Regions from separate parts of the Corallincola holothuriorum genome, predicted to be linked through region 4. Evidence: riboswitches for the same ligand, from Rfam matches in the RefSeq annotation. Region 4 holds a riboswitch; each other region holds the start of a gene.
The links. A riboswitch is a leader RNA that binds a small molecule or an ion and turns the genes downstream of it on or off. The one in region 4 is predicted to bind cobalamin.
Positions count from the first base shown of each region.

Region 1 (3,713 bases), 480 kb from region 4:
TTGGGGTATTCGCCGTAGCAGATAAAGCCGCCATTACTGATCGCAGGGTAGGCCATCTCAAAATCGAGCTTGTCATAGGGGTTGGTATTTTTCTCAACGTCGAGATGAAAGCTATTGGTGTAATAGCCTTTATCCGTTACCCCTTTAATAATGCCGAACTCTATGGTGTCTAAGCGGCAGAAACGGCTGCAGAGGTTCTCACTGGGGGTGGCATACAAGCTAAAGCCAAAGCCCGTTTCCCGTTTCCAGCGTTCAGTCGTCAGACGCAGATGCGCAACAATCGCTTGCGCTTTTTGCTGCAACATTTGGTCATCGAATGGGTGCGCATCGGTAGCCGTTTGTTGCTGGTTGTAGAGTGCGTTGATGGTTTCATGCAGGCCGATATAGCCGAGGGAAATAGACGCGCGGCCATTCCTGAACAGTTGCAGTACATCATCATCGGCTTTTAAGCGCACGCCACAAGCGCCTTCCATATAAAGGATCGGTGCGACGCGTGCCTTGACACCTTCCAAGCGGGCGATGCGCGAATCGAGCGCTTTTTTGGCCAACAGTAAGCGGTCATCAAGCAAACGATAAAAGTTCTTTTCGTTACCGTCAGCTTCCATCGCCAGCCTTGGCAGGTTAAGGCTAACCACGCCCAGATTGTTGCGGCCATCATGAACCTCCACGCCGTCCTCTTCATACTGACCTAAGAAACTACGGCAGCCCATCGGTGTCTTAAAGGAACCCGTGACTTGCACCACTTGCTCGTAGTTCAAAATATCTGGATACATGCGCTTCGAGGCACACTCCAAGGCCAACTGTTTTATCCCGTAGTTGGGATCTTGCGGGCTGCGGTTAAGGCCCTCTTTAATGACAAACACCAGTTTCGGAAAAACTGCGGTTTTGCGATTACGGCCTAATCCGGCAATACGGTTCTGCAGAATGGAACGTTGGATCAGTTTGGCTTGCCAGCTTTCACCCAAACCAAAGCCGAAGGTCACAAACGGCGTTTGGCCATTGGCGGTGTGCAGGGTATTCACCTCATATTCCAATGACTGAAACGCGTCATGGCACTCTTTTTCGGTTTGCGCTTGGGCGAACGACTCGGCATCCGATACCTGCCACTCGGCAGCTGTCGCCAAGTGCTTCTCGTAGCTGGCGGTGACATAAGGTGCCAGTACCTCATCGATACGATTGACCGTGGTGCCGCCATAGATATGGCTTGCTACTTGGGCGATGATCTGTGCGGTAACCGCCGTGGCAGTGGCAATCGATTTTGGCGTATCGATCTCCGCGTTACCCATCTTAAAGCCTTGCTCTAACATCCCTTTTAGATCAATCAGCATGCAGTTAAACATCGGAAAAAACGGCGCGTAATCCAGGTCATGGTAGTGCAACTCTCCCCGGTCGTGGGCGCTCACCACATCCTTTGGCAGAATATGACGACGGGAGTAATGCTTGGCGACGATACCCGCCAACAGATCGCGCTGGGTGGGGATCACCTTGCTGTCTTTATTGGCGTTTTCATTCAGCAGATTCAGGTCGCTCTGCTCCATTAAGCCGCGTATTTCCTGATTCAGGTGACTGGCTTTTTCCCGGGCCAGATCGCGGTCGTGACGGTACTCAATGTAAGCGCGGGCCACCGCTTTTTGCTCGCTGGCCATCAAGCTGTCTTCCACAGCTTGTTGGATCTCGTCGATATGCAACTCGGAAAGCGGTGCTAATTGACTCGCTACCTGCTCGGTGATCTGCTCAGCTATTTTTGCCGAACGAATGCCGACCACTTCGCAAGCGCTTTGTATCGCCAACTGGATCCGTTTGGGGTTGAAAGGGGCGCGACTGCCATCCCGTTTAATCACGACCTGCTGCATGTTCATCTCCTGAACTTATTATTCTGTACTGCTTAGATTGATGTAGGGCGATGGTAAGCGAGGGCAAATAGTCACAGCATGATAAGTAGGCGAACATCAACTAGCGCTGACCATATCGCCCAATCATTCATGTTGCACTGGTGCACCCCGCCCAGCATGGCATTGGTGATTGCGGCAGGTCTCCTGGCTTCTGGTATTGAGTTAACTGCCGCCTTCCCAGCGCTAAGCCAGTGGCTTTGCCCATCAGATATGGACAGAAGATGCAGCGTACCAACCAGATACAGTTACGGGGGTAGCTCCGGTTTCTCACCGGATTCCCTATTGTCCCCATGCTTGCGCATGTGTGCGGACCACAATCTGTATATATAGTGGCAGTAAAAAGCATAAGGCACTAGATGTGGTGTTTGGTGAACTACAGTTTCATTGATCGAAGGCAAGCTTTTGGATGGGTGAAACCAAGGAATCATTTAAAATGTGATGCTGCCTATGGATCCCGACGGTGATGGCAAGAAGATCTATTTCAATATGCGCTTCCCGGGCCAATACTATGACGGTGAAAGTGGGCTGCATTATAACTACTTCCGGGATTATGACCCCAACACTGGGCGGTATATTCAGAGTGACCCGATTGGCCTGAACGGTGGGTTGAATACTTATGGGTATGTTGGGGGGAATCCGACAGGGTTTGTTGATCCCAATGGGCATGCAAGAGTTAACGTTAACGGAACTGACCATGGTTATATGAATGCTAATGATTTTGTTGGGTTTATAGGTGGATTAGAAAATGAATCAGTCCATGAATTATCACTTTTAGAACATGGTAAACCAGGTATTATGATGGTCGGTGAAAATGGCAGTATTAGTATTCACCCTAACGGCTATGCAAGACTTAGTAATAGCGAAAGAAAAAGCTGGAAGTTATCAGATATTCTGCGAGATAAAATGGCTCCAGAAGGCCATATCGATTTGCTAGCGTGTAACAGCGCAACGCCACCGGTTGATGACCCTGGATATGGAAGCCTGGCACAAGTTCTGAGTAGAGATCTTTCAGGCATAACTGTATCCGGTTTTGGCTCTCTATACACTGGTAAAGATCCTCTCTCGGCAGTAGCTATACCTTTACCATATAAGGATAAGAGATGGATTAAGTCGATTTGGCAAATGAAAGATCACTTTCAAGGTGGTCAATTGACACATCGAACTTATGACCCAGGTTCACTTCACAATGCCGGTGGAGTAGCTTTCTAGTAGAAAGTTTTTCATTATCTGTTTAAGGCTATTCTAAGGTGAGATAGGTATGTCAACATTTCTAAAGATCTGTATTTTTGTCGTTGGAATCTTGTTTTTGACTATCCTATTTTCCCTTAGATTTCCTTATTTAATTAACTTTACTGGGAAATCTCTGTTGAGATGTCTTGACTATCAATTGTCTATAGTTAGGCTGCTTGACACTCACGATATCTTGCAACTAAAGACCTTCGACCTAGACCGGGAAATATTTAGCGATGCTTGGGGAAACGTTATAATGGTTGAACGTAATGAAGGAAAAGAAATAGTTTATTCATTCGGGGAGAATGGTATTGATGAGCATGGAGAGGGAGATGACTTGTCTCTTAGTAATGCTGATGCTCAAAAGGTTTATTATTGTGGCGAAAAAAACAATCGTCAGGATTAAACTATCCTTTATTAAGATCAAAGGATCAAAGGGGTCAGATCAAAGGGGTCAGAGTCGATCGATCAAAGGGGTCAGAGTCATTAATTTTGGCTGGTCTTTGTTTTGATTAGGTTGACTTTCTACGAAGTCGCCATTTTTGGCGGCTTTTTTATTGTGTATTTTTCGCTATCAGCGAAGTTGATTTT
Region 1 covers NZ_QPID01000002.1:587,320-591,032, forward strand. Annotated here, with positions in the region: gene nrdD (anaerobic ribonucleoside-triphosphate reductase) at 1-1,853, opposite strand, end outside; cobalamin riboswitch at 2,010-2,223, opposite strand; gene DU002_RS19420 (RHS repeat-associated core domain-containing protein) at 2,331-3,101, shown strand; gene DU002_RS19340 (hypothetical protein) at 3,379-3,528, shown strand.
Region 1: linked by a shared signal. The riboswitch ahead of nrdD (anaerobic ribonucleoside-triphosphate reductase) and the one ahead of nrdA (class 1a ribonucleoside-diphosphate reductase subunit alpha) in region 4 are both predicted to bind cobalamin.

Region 2 (3,713 bases), 320 kb from region 4:
CTTTCACAGTGCGTTGCTATTTACCATCAGCGGTATCGCTCTGGAGCTAGGACGAAGCAACACGGCTCATTGGCGACTGTTTTTTCGTGCACTGAGGAAGACCCTCACCACCCCCTTAGTCGCTTCTTTGCTGTTGGGGTTTGTTGCCAACGGCATGGGGCTGATGCTACCAAAACCAATTCAGCAACTTCTTAGCTGGCTTGGGGACGCCGCGATCCCCTGCTCCTTGTTGGTATTAGGGATCGCTATCAGCAAATACTCCCTAACAGGACTCGGACCACGGGTGCTAATTATGAGCTTGCTCAAAGTCGGCTTAATGCCGGTACTGGTATGGTGGTCGGTAACTTTCCTATGGCAGCTCGATTTTTTAGACGGTGCTGTTGCCGTGCTACTGGCAGCAACGCCGGTCGGAGTCAATGCTTACGCCTTCGCCCACCAGCATCAGCAAAGCGAAGCTGAAGTGGCAGCCGCTGTGCTTTTGTCTACGATAGTAGCAAGCATCAGTATGAGTGCTTGGCTGGCGTGGATGCTGTTACCAAATACCTGACAGGGGGTCAGTGCTTACTCATGGCAACGACAGATATCTACTTGGTGCGGCACGGTGAGACAACATGGAACCAAACACATCGACTGCAAGGTCACTTAGACAGCCCCTTGACTCAGCGCGGCAAACAGCAAGCAAAACAAGCTGCTGAGCTGCTGAAAACCACCTGTTTAGCTGCAGTGTATAGCAGTGACTTAGCCCGCTGCAGTCATACCGCTCAATGCATAGCTGCGCAACATAAACTGCCCTTGACCACGCTCAGCGGACTCAGAGAGCGCCATTTTGGCCCACTGCAAGGGATGCAGCTGACCGATATGGATCATCATCAGTTAGCACTATGTAATCTGCATGTGGATGGCTCTCCCGATGCTGCTCCGCTCGGCGGCGAAAGTGTCAGAGAGGTCTGGCAACGTAGCCAAAATACTCTCGCTGAAATCGTCAAGCCTCATGTGAATCAAGCCATAGTTGTCGTCACCCATGGTTCGGTTTTGGCTATTTTGTTACAAGGCCTGGCCGCTAAACCACTGCATCCGGTGCGCACCGGATATTATGAGAATGGCGCTGTCGTTGGCTTACAGTGGCAACACTGAGTCAGCACACGGTTCATACCTGTTAATAACTTGTTGTCTCCAGCAATATGCCGGATAATCTCGCCACCAATTCGTTGTGGCTAAGTAAGCGATCGATAACCACAGCGGTAACGATGGTGCCATACAGGCTTAAAAGGGAACGCGGTGCAAAACCGCGGCTGTACCCGCAACTGTAAACAGAACGCTGCACACTCGCCACTGACCTCCAAGGGTTGGGAAGGCGTGCAGTCAGAAGCTGTGAGCCAGGAGACCTGCCATCCGTTAAAACTGAACCTTGTATCACGCAATAGCGTGATAACACCTGAGCGGGTTACTCAGGGCAGTGTTTACCGGAACCAGATCTATAGCTTTCAATTCCGGTCAACCCGCCTAAAAATCCGCGCTCAATAATGGAAGCAATGTGGCGCATATCCAAGCTAAACATCTGTATCGACCTCAGCATCACAGGCGATACCACTGATGCCCAATCAAGAGCAACCGCTGGTGCAGGTGGACGCCCTTGGCTGGCAAGCTGATGGTCGCCATATTCTGCAACAGATAGATTTCCAGATTAGCCGTGGCACATTTGTTGGCTTGATCGGGCCAAATGGCGCAGGCAAATCCAGCTTGCTACGATGTCTATATAGAGTAAATAAACCATCCAGCGGTCAAGTACGCCTTAACGGTCAGAATTTATGGCAGCACTCGGCGCGCACCGTTGCGCAGCAAGTGGCTGTGGTACTGCAAGAAACCACCGGTAACTTCGGCTTGCGATTGCGTGATGTGGTACGGATGGGGTTAACTCCCCATAAAGCCGCATTTGCATTGGATAGCCACCATGATCTGCAACTGGTCGATGATGCCATTGAACAGGTGGGTTTAACGGCATTAGCACAGCAGCCCTTTGAACATCTGTCTGGGGGCGAGAAACAGCGCGCGCTGATCGCCCGCGCTATTGTGCAGCGTCCTAAGCTGTTGCTGATGGACGAACCAACCAATCATCTCGATGTGCGTTATCAAATTCAGGTATTGGAGCTAGCCAAACACTTGGGCATCACTGTGATCGCATCGATCCACGATCTGAATTTGGCCAGCGCCTTTTGTGATCAGCTGTTGTTGATCGATCAGGGCAAACTGATTGGCCAAGGAACCCCTGACGAAATATTAACCGAACGCATGCTCGGTGAGGTATTTGGAGTCTGCAGCAGTATCGATCAACACCCGGACCATGGTCACCCGCGCATTACCTACCACTATGGCTACTTAACCGCAAACAATAAGCCACCGGGAGGTGACCATGCCTGAGCAGTTATGGCAACGGCCCGCCTTTCGCTGGTTGGTAATAATGGCGCTACTGCTATTTGCATTAGCAACACCGCTGTTCGCAGCCAGCTTCGGCGCTGCCCAGATCGATGCAGCAGATGTGTGGCATGCTCTGTGCCATCATTTGGGGGGCAGTTGTGATGTCAGCGCGATCAAACAGCGTATCGTTATCGATATTCGCTTACCTCGGGTCATTTTGGCCTTTGTTGCCGGCGCGGGGCTAGCACTGTCTGGAGCGGTATTACAAACCGTCACTCGTAACCCGTTAGCTGACCCCTACCTATTCGGCATCTCTTCTGGGGCTTCGCTGGGGGCAGTGATCGTCATTGCTGTTCTAGGTATAGGCCATGGCATCGGTCTCCCCTTGGGGGCCTTTTGTGGCAGTGCTCTGGCCGTTATCTTAGTGATGGCGATGAGCAGTCGCTCCGGTCCGGGACAAGTGGAGCGCATGCTACTGGCGGGCGTGGCCACCTCATTTATGCTCAGTGCCATGACCAGCTTGGCACTCTACACCAGCGATCCTCAGGCCACCGCATCGGTGCTGTTTTGGACCTTAGGCAGTTTTACCCGCGCCAGCTGGGATAATATATGGCTGCCGGTCGTTGTCACCAGCAGCTGCTTACTGCTTTTTATCGGCTTCAGCCGGCAGTTAAACGCCATTTTAGCGGGCGAAGAGAGCGCACGAACCTTAGGTGTCAATGTCGCCCGCCTGCGCGTGGTGATGTTGCTGCTCAGCTCCTTAATCACTGCCACACTGGTGGCCTATTGCGGTGGCATCGCCTTTGTCGGCCTGATGATCCCTCACCTGGTACGCATGTTACTAGGCGTTAATGTACTGCGCAGCCTGCTAGCCACTTGCTTGGCCGGGGGACTATTTATGGTTTGGATCGATGTGCTGGCGCGTAAACTGCTACCGGGGCAAGAACTGCCTGTCGGCGTTATCACCTCGGCACTCGGTAGCCTGTTTTTCCTGATTATTTTACGTCGCCGCAGCGCAGGCATGGGGAGTTAGGCTTTGACCACCAGACAATCCTTCTCTGCCCCAGCCCCAACACTGATGGTGCAGGGGACGACATCGGACGCAGGCAAAAGCATCACTGTCGCAGGGCTTTGTCGCCTGTTTCAGCGGGCAGGCGTCAAGGTCGCGCCATTTAAACCACAAAATATGGCGCTCAACAGTGCTGTCACCGCCGATGGTGGTGAAATAGGTCGCGCGCAAGCGTTGCAAGCAGAAGCCTGCAAGCTTGCTGCTCATACCGACTTTAACCCGGTGTTGC
Region 2 covers NZ_QPID01000002.1:426,761-430,473, reverse strand. Annotated here, with positions in the region: gene DU002_RS04815 (AEC family transporter) at 1-547, shown strand, start outside; gene DU002_RS04810 (histidine phosphatase family protein) at 568-1,134, shown strand; cobalamin riboswitch at 1,232-1,407, shown strand; gene DU002_RS04805 (ABC transporter ATP-binding protein) at 1,594-2,418, shown strand; gene DU002_RS04800 (FecCD family ABC transporter permease) at 2,411-3,448, shown strand; gene DU002_RS04795 (cobyric acid synthase) at 3,494-3,713, shown strand, end outside.
Region 2: linked by a shared signal. The riboswitch ahead of DU002_RS04805 (ABC transporter ATP-binding protein) and the one ahead of nrdA (class 1a ribonucleoside-diphosphate reductase subunit alpha) in region 4 are both predicted to bind cobalamin.

Region 3 (3,713 bases), 310 kb from region 4:
TTTGTTATCAATCGCTTTCGCGGCGATATCAGTTTGCTGCAATCGGGTCTGGATTGGCTGGAACAGGAAACAGGCAAGCCGGTACTCGGTGTCATCCCCTATCTGCATGATCTGCAACTGGATGCAGAAGACGCCATTAACGCCGCGCAGCTGAAAGAGCAAGCCCAGCTGCGAATTGTCGTTCCCGTGTTGCCCAGAATAAGTAACCATACCGATCTGGATCCCCTGCGCTTAAACCCTGCCGTCGACCTTATCTGGATAAAAATGGGGGATGCCATGCCTGCGGCAGATCTGGTGATCCTACCCGGCAGCAAATGCGTGCGTGACGATCTGGCTTTTTTACGTCAGCAAGGGTGGGATAAGGCGATCGATAAACACCTGCGCTACGGCGGTAAAGTGCTAGGGATCTGTGGTGGCTTCCAGATGTTGGGACAACATATTGCAGATCCCAACGGCATAGAAAGTTCCCCAGGAACGAGTGCTGGCTTGGGTTACCTGAAACTGGAGACAATCCTGACGACAGCTAAAACCCTGGAAAACCGCTCAGGGCAGCTGCAACTCGACGAACATCAGGCAGCAGTAAAGGGGTATGAAATACACGCAGGTGATAGCCAAGGGGCAGCGCTTTCAAGACCACTGATGACACTCAATGGTCAACCGGAAGGGGCGATCGATGAGGATAATCAGATCATCGGCAGCTACCTGCACGGATTACTCGATCACCCAGCCGCCTGTGCCGCCGTACTCTCCTGGGTTTGTGGTCACACGCTGGCCACGGTAGATGTTGATACACTGCGCGACCAGGAACTTAATAAACTTGCCGACGCCTTCGAAACACATTTAGATTTAACCCGGTTCAACAGCTTCCTTTCCATTGACACACCAAGCCTTCAGGGAACGAACAGATGATAAAAACAACACTGGCTCTATTGGCCATCTCCACATTTTCACTCACCGCCTATGCCGCGACGCCACAGCGCATTATCGCCCTGTCTCCCCACGCAGTTGAGATGCTCTATGCCATCGGTGCCGGCGATAAGATCATCGCCACAACAGAGTATGCAGATTACCCGGAAGATGCATTATCGATCCCTCGTATTGGTGGCTATCACGGCATACAGCTCGATCGGGTGATAGAACTAAAGCCCGATCTCATCGTGGTATGGCAAGGTGGAAATCAGCCCGGTGATATCGAACAACTCAAGCGTATGGGTTATCCCATCTACCACAGCGAACCGAGCAAGCTGGAAGAGGTTGCCAACGAAATGGAGCAGCTTGGCGAGATGCTTGGCTATCAAGAGCAAGCGCATGCAGCGGCGACCGCCTACCGCCAACGCATGCTGGGACTAAGACGAGCCTACAAAAACCAACCGCCAATCAAGGTGTTCTATCAGCTATGGGGCACCCCGTTAATGAGCGTGTCGAAACAGAGCTGGATCCATCAAATGATCGACCATTGTGGCGGTGTCAATGTAATGGCCGAGGCGAAAACAGCCTACCCGCAAGTCAGCTTAGAGCAAGTTCTACTGAGCGAAGCCCAGGTGATCGTGCACCCAGATGATCACGGCAGTAACAGCGCGACCGATTTCGATTGGCAAGCTTGGCAGGAACTGCCAGCCGTAAAACATCAACAGATCTATGGTATTGATGCTGATCTTTTGCATCGCTTCTCACCTCGTGCGCTGGATGGCATGCACAAGCTGTGTGAATCACTGATGACGGCACGCAGCCGTTACACAGTAAAAGGCGACGAATAAAGAGAAGAATTCAATCGATTAGAAAATCGGTTAAACAACAGGTTTGGGCGACACAGTTTCAGCCACTGATGTCATTCGGGAAGCCGGTGAAAATCCGGCACTGCCCCCGCAACGGTAACTGAGATCGATGATCACAGAGTCCGGAACCGACCCAAGCTATTTTGCGGCAGGTAAGCCGTTACACATTGAACCTGACGCGGAGGGCGTCATTTATGAGGAAAACAATGCACAACACGTTTCGAACCACAACAAACAAAACCCCTTGGTACCAGGTTTGTCTGCTAACACTGGGCGGTATTATCAGCAATCATGCGGTGGCAGACGAAGTGCTGCCAACGGACGAACAACCCGTTGAACACATCATAGTCACCGCCAGTCGAACACCACAAAATGTGGATCAGGTGATGGCCTCGGTCGAAGTGATCACCCGTGATGAGATAGACAAGCTGCAACCAAAATCACTGGCCGATCTATTAGCCACTGTCGCCGGTTTGGACGTTGCCCGGCAAGGGGGCGCAGGTCAACAAACCTCGTTGTTTACCCGCGGTACCGGCTCTGACCAAACTCTGATCCTGATCGATGGCGTTCGCAGTGGTTCCGCTACCCTTGGCAACAAAGCGATCGAGAACTTGCCCATGGCACAGATCGAACGTGTCGAGGTGGTGAAAGGGCCAAGAGCCTCGATGTGGGGATCCGATGCGATTGGCGGCGTGATCAATATTTTTACCCGTCGCATGAGTGCAGGTGAATATCAGTTAGGTGCCGAAACCGGCAGCGACTCATACGTCAGCGGTGATGGTCAGATAGGTGTTGGCTACGATGCTGGTACCACCACCATCAGCCTGAGCGCCGAAGATAGCCGTGGCTTTGATGCCCGTGAAGATACAGAGTTTGACGACGACGGTTACGATCGCTTATCTGCCGCGATCCGCGGTGATTATCGCGTCAACGAGCAGATCGTCGTTGACTGGATAGGCCAGGTTGATGATGGCAGCAACGACTATGACAACAGCTACGGTGCCAACAAGAATGATTACGATAATTACCTTTGGCAACTGCGAGGTAATTACCAAACAGAACAATGGCTAAGTACCTTCGCCTTCTCCCAAACTCGGGATTACAACAAGAACTATGGCAACGGTATTGCCAAAGGCGACGGCGACTTCTTTGAAACACGTCGTAAGCAAGTAAGCTGGGTTAACCACTATCAGCTATACAACCCGTTCACGGTTTCTGCCGGTGTTGATTTTTATCGCGAAGATATCAACGCCAACACCGACTATGAGGAAGATTCCCGCGACGTATCGGCGATCTTTGGCAACGCCCTGTTTCAAGATCAAAAGTGGATCGCAGAAGCAGCCATTCGCTACGATGATGTCGAAAATATCGACTCAGAAACCACTTACAATGCCAGCATCGGCTATAACGTGACAGACAAACTGCTGGTAGCGCTCAATGCAGGGCACAGCTTCAAGGCACCGACTTTTAATGATCTTTATTATCCGGAGTCATTTGGTTCGAAAGGCAATCCAGATCTAACCTCTGAAACTGCCGACAGTTATGAACTCTTGCTGCGTTCAAGCTATGCCGGCATCAAAGTGACCGCCAGTCTCTACTACACAGAGATAGACGACCTCATCGAATGGGTCTGTGACGAATTCTGGAACTGCAGTCCAGAGAACATCAACGAAGTGAAGATCACCGGCGGAGAATCCACTGTTAACTTCAGTACAGCCGGACTCGATCACCGAGCCACCTTGAGCTACGTTGATGCAGAAGATCAGGCCACAGGCTCACAATTAATTCGTCGCGCTCGGAAAACAGCCAGTTATCAGGTGAGTTATGATTGGCAAGATTTTGAGCTGTTAGGCCAGTATGAGTATCACGGTGAGCGTAGCGATGCCGGGCAGCGTTTAGATGACTATCAGCTAGTCAATATCGCTCTAGCATATTATG
Region 3 covers NZ_QPID01000002.1:422,707-426,419, reverse strand. Annotated here, with positions in the region: gene DU002_RS04795 (cobyric acid synthase) at 1-909, shown strand, start outside; gene DU002_RS04790 (cobalamin-binding protein) at 906-1,757, shown strand; cobalamin riboswitch at 1,786-1,926, shown strand; gene DU002_RS04785 (TonB-dependent receptor domain-containing protein) at 1,982-3,713, shown strand, end outside.
Region 3: linked by a shared signal. The riboswitch ahead of DU002_RS04785 (TonB-dependent receptor domain-containing protein) and the one ahead of nrdA (class 1a ribonucleoside-diphosphate reductase subunit alpha) in region 4 are both predicted to bind cobalamin.

Region 4 (3,713 bases):
ACCCACACCCAGAGTGCGTCGTTTCAGCGAGCCTTGCTGCGCCGCAGGCACGGGGTAGTTCTGATAGGTCAATAAGCTGTCTAATGCACGCACCAATAGATCGGCAAGTGGGGCTAATTCGTCTAACGACTTAAGCGCACCGAGATTAAATGCCGCCAACGTACAAAGCGCGATTTCGCCCTCTTTGTCATTAATATCCTGCAGTGGCGTTGTAGGTAGCGCGATCTCAAGACACAGGTTAGATTGACGTATCGGCGCTTTAGCCGGGTCAAACGGACTATGGGTATTACAGTGGTCAACATTCTGAATGTAGATACGGCCCGTTGACGCTCGCTCTTGTAATAAGCGAGAAAACAGCTCAACGGCTTTAATGGTTTTCTTGCGAACGTTGGTGTCTTGCTCGTATTGCTGATAGAGCTTTTCGAACTCATCCTGATCAGCAAAAAACGCCTCGTATAGCCCCGGTACATCTGACGGACTGAACAGTGAAATGTCCGCATTTTTTAGCAGACGTTGGTACATCAGCCGATTAAGCTGTACACCATAATCCAGATGCCGAACCCGATTCTCTTCCACACCGCGGTTGTTTTTAAGTACCAGCAACTCTTCTGCTTCTAAATGCCAAAGCGGGTAAAACAGCGTCGCAGCACCGCCACGAACACCGCCCTGAGAGCAGCATTTCACCGCCGTTTGGAAGTGCTTAAAGAATGGAATACAACCGGTATGATTGGCCTCACCCCCTCGGATAGATGAACCAAGCGCGCGAATACGTCCGGCATTAATACCAATACCCGCACGCTGACTGACATAGCGCACAATCGCAGAGGTGGTGGCGTTAATAGAATCCAGCGAATCACCGCATTCAATCAACACGCAAGAGCTGAACTGGCGAGTTGGCGTACGCACGCCCGCCATAATCGGCGTTGGCAAAGAGATTTTGAACGTAGACACCGCATCATAAAAGCGACGTACATAATCCAGACGAATGGACCTGTCGTAGTTAGCAAACAAACACGCACCGATCAGCAGATAGAGAAACTGCGGGCTTTCGTAGAACTCTCCTTTCACCCTGTCTTGAACCAGGTATTTACCTTCCAGCTGCTTCACGGCAGCGTAAGCAAAGTCCAAGTCCCGTTGGTGGTCGATAAAACCATCCATCAGGGCGAACTCTTCCATGCTGTAATCCGTTAGTAGCTGGGCATCGTAACGTTGCAGATCCACCAACCGACCCACGTGCTGGTATAGCGAAGGCGGCGTGTATTGGCCATAGGCTTTTTTACGCAGATGAAAGATGTTCAGCCGGGCAGCCAGATATTGATAATCAGGTGTCTCTTCCGAGATCAGATCCGCCGCAGACTTAATCAATGTTTCATGAATATCTGACGTGGTAATTCCGTCGTGAAATTGCAGATGTGCTCTAAGCTCGACTTGAGATACAGAGACAGTATCAAGCCCTTCTGCCGCCCAGGTGAGTACCTTATGGATCTTATCCAGATCGAGCGGTTCATGGCGGCCATCACGTTTGGCAATTGAGATATTTTTGTTATTCACCTTGTCGAACTCCGTAGCGACAAGGCAGGGGAAGGTATGACGCCAGCCATGCTAGCGTTCAGGCGAACAGCCGGGCATGGTCGAGCCACACACCGGATCACCCCGCCCGATGTTTGACGAATCAGTTAGTTGGTGCGAAAAACACACCGCGACGGCAGGTCTCCTGGCTTGTGCGTCTTCGCCTTGACTCGCCTTCCCGGAATCTCATTCCAGTGGCTATTGAGCGTGGCTCTGCACTTACAGTTGCGGGGGCAGCTGCGGAATTATTAGCGAAAAAAACACCACTAATTCACCGCATTCCCTATTAATCCGTGGACATTCTATTGAAGAAGCCCTTGGGAACCGTTCGGCACATATAGTGGTTCAAGAATTGATTTACGTCAACATATAGTGTTTAAAAGGTGATTTGATATACAGAAGTTAAATAAAAAATGAGCATTACAAATGCAAAAATTAGATTTGCTCAATGCTCTCCATTCGGAGAGCATCAACTCACGCTAGGTGTTGACCCCAATATCCCCGTCGGCGACGCAAGGTTTACAGGGTAACCTTCAAAAACTAATTTTTCTTACCCGTGATAGCGCGGAATATGCCACCAATGGCAACTAAAGCCAGCCACCAAAACTTTTTCAACAGCAGCAAAAAACCGGCAATAGCACCCGTTTTCGCCGCCAGTTTGCCGGCAACAAGCGCACCTAAGCCATAAGCTGCTACCTCATCATAGGTGGGGTCAAAATCTTCGTAACGATGACCATCAACGAAGTTCACCATCGCCAGTACGCTATCTAAACTGCCATTGATCTGATCAAGTTGGTTCATACCAGCAACAAAATTCATCTCCAGCACGCCTTTGCGACCTAAGCTGCGGATGCTGTAGTTCAGGGTATGATTGGGATCGTGGTCAAACTCCAGCTCTTTCGCCCAATAGAGTTGATGACGACTTTTGTCGTAGTAAGGTCGAGCTGCCCAACCGACTAAATCAATTGAGCCATAACCTGCTGCTTCGCGCTCACCGCTCTCTGACCGGGTATCCGCCTGCATCTCTTCTAACAGTTCGTCATAATCAATGTTGTAGGCATCTTCATCAGAAACATAACCATCTTCTTCAAATGAGATGACAACCGCCCAGGAATCCTCGTCCAGCGGAGTCTGCCCAGCAGGCAATAACATCCCTAAAGCGCCAGTGCCTGGCGGGTTTCCCCAAGCCTCGCTGAGCACACGCTCGGCATCTTGCGGGTCGAGATAATAGAAATCATCCGACACATGAAGTCGAGCCATACTGCCCGGCAACAGGATCTCGCCGGTTTGCGGATCCAGCGATGATAAGAACTCCGAAGACCATGCCAGATAAGCCTGATCTTCAGCACTCAACATCTCATCTTGAGCAAGCAAAGTGCAGGGTAAAACAGATGCAATAAAACAGAGGGCGGGTATCAATCTCATTTTCAATTCCTTTTTAAAACAGCGAGACAGAAATAGGGTGCCTAAACCCTTAAGTGGATGTTCTGACTAAACAAAAAGCGATGACAATTAGCCACCTGCAGTCGTTTATGCAGCGCAAAACAGGTTAAATTTACCGCAAGAACATGCTAATTAATCTGATTAAAGATAAGAAGTGGGTGTTTTAAGCCTGCTTTTCTAGCAAGAGAACTGGCAAGTGCGATAAATAGAGGGAGAAAACTCCCTCTGCAAGATAGGTATGGCGGGAAAGCCTACTGCAAATGCTCTTTGGCATAGGCATCAAACTCGGTAAAGCCACCAACATGTTCCTGATCGATAAAGATCTGCGGCACCGTTTCTACCGGCTTACCAACCGTTTTTTCTAGATCGGCCTTACTGATCCCCTCTTCATGAATATCGATGTAACGGAACTTAAAGTCGTCACGATCCTCAGTTAACTTCTCCGCTAACTCTTTTGCCCGCACACAGAAAGGACAGCCTGAACGTCCAAAAATCACCACAAACATAATCGTTCCTCGCAATTAACCAATATATATCCAATGACCGCAACCCCCTGTCGGCAAAATATTAACGGCCGTCCTGATCATCGAGAAAATTAGAGAACTCTTTTTCGTATAGATGAAACAGCACCAGGGTAATAGAAAAGATCAGTGGCCCATATAATAGCCCAATCAAACCAAATACCTGTAAGCCACCGAGCA
Region 4 covers NZ_QPID01000002.1:108,631-112,343, reverse strand. Annotated here, with positions in the region: gene nrdA (class 1a ribonucleoside-diphosphate reductase subunit alpha) at 1-1,551, opposite strand, end outside; cobalamin riboswitch at 1,688-1,914, opposite strand; gene DU002_RS03475 (DUF2167 domain-containing protein) at 2,110-2,994, opposite strand; gene DU002_RS03470 (GrxA family glutaredoxin) at 3,264-3,518, opposite strand; gene DU002_RS03465 (AI-2E family transporter) at 3,580-3,713, opposite strand, start outside.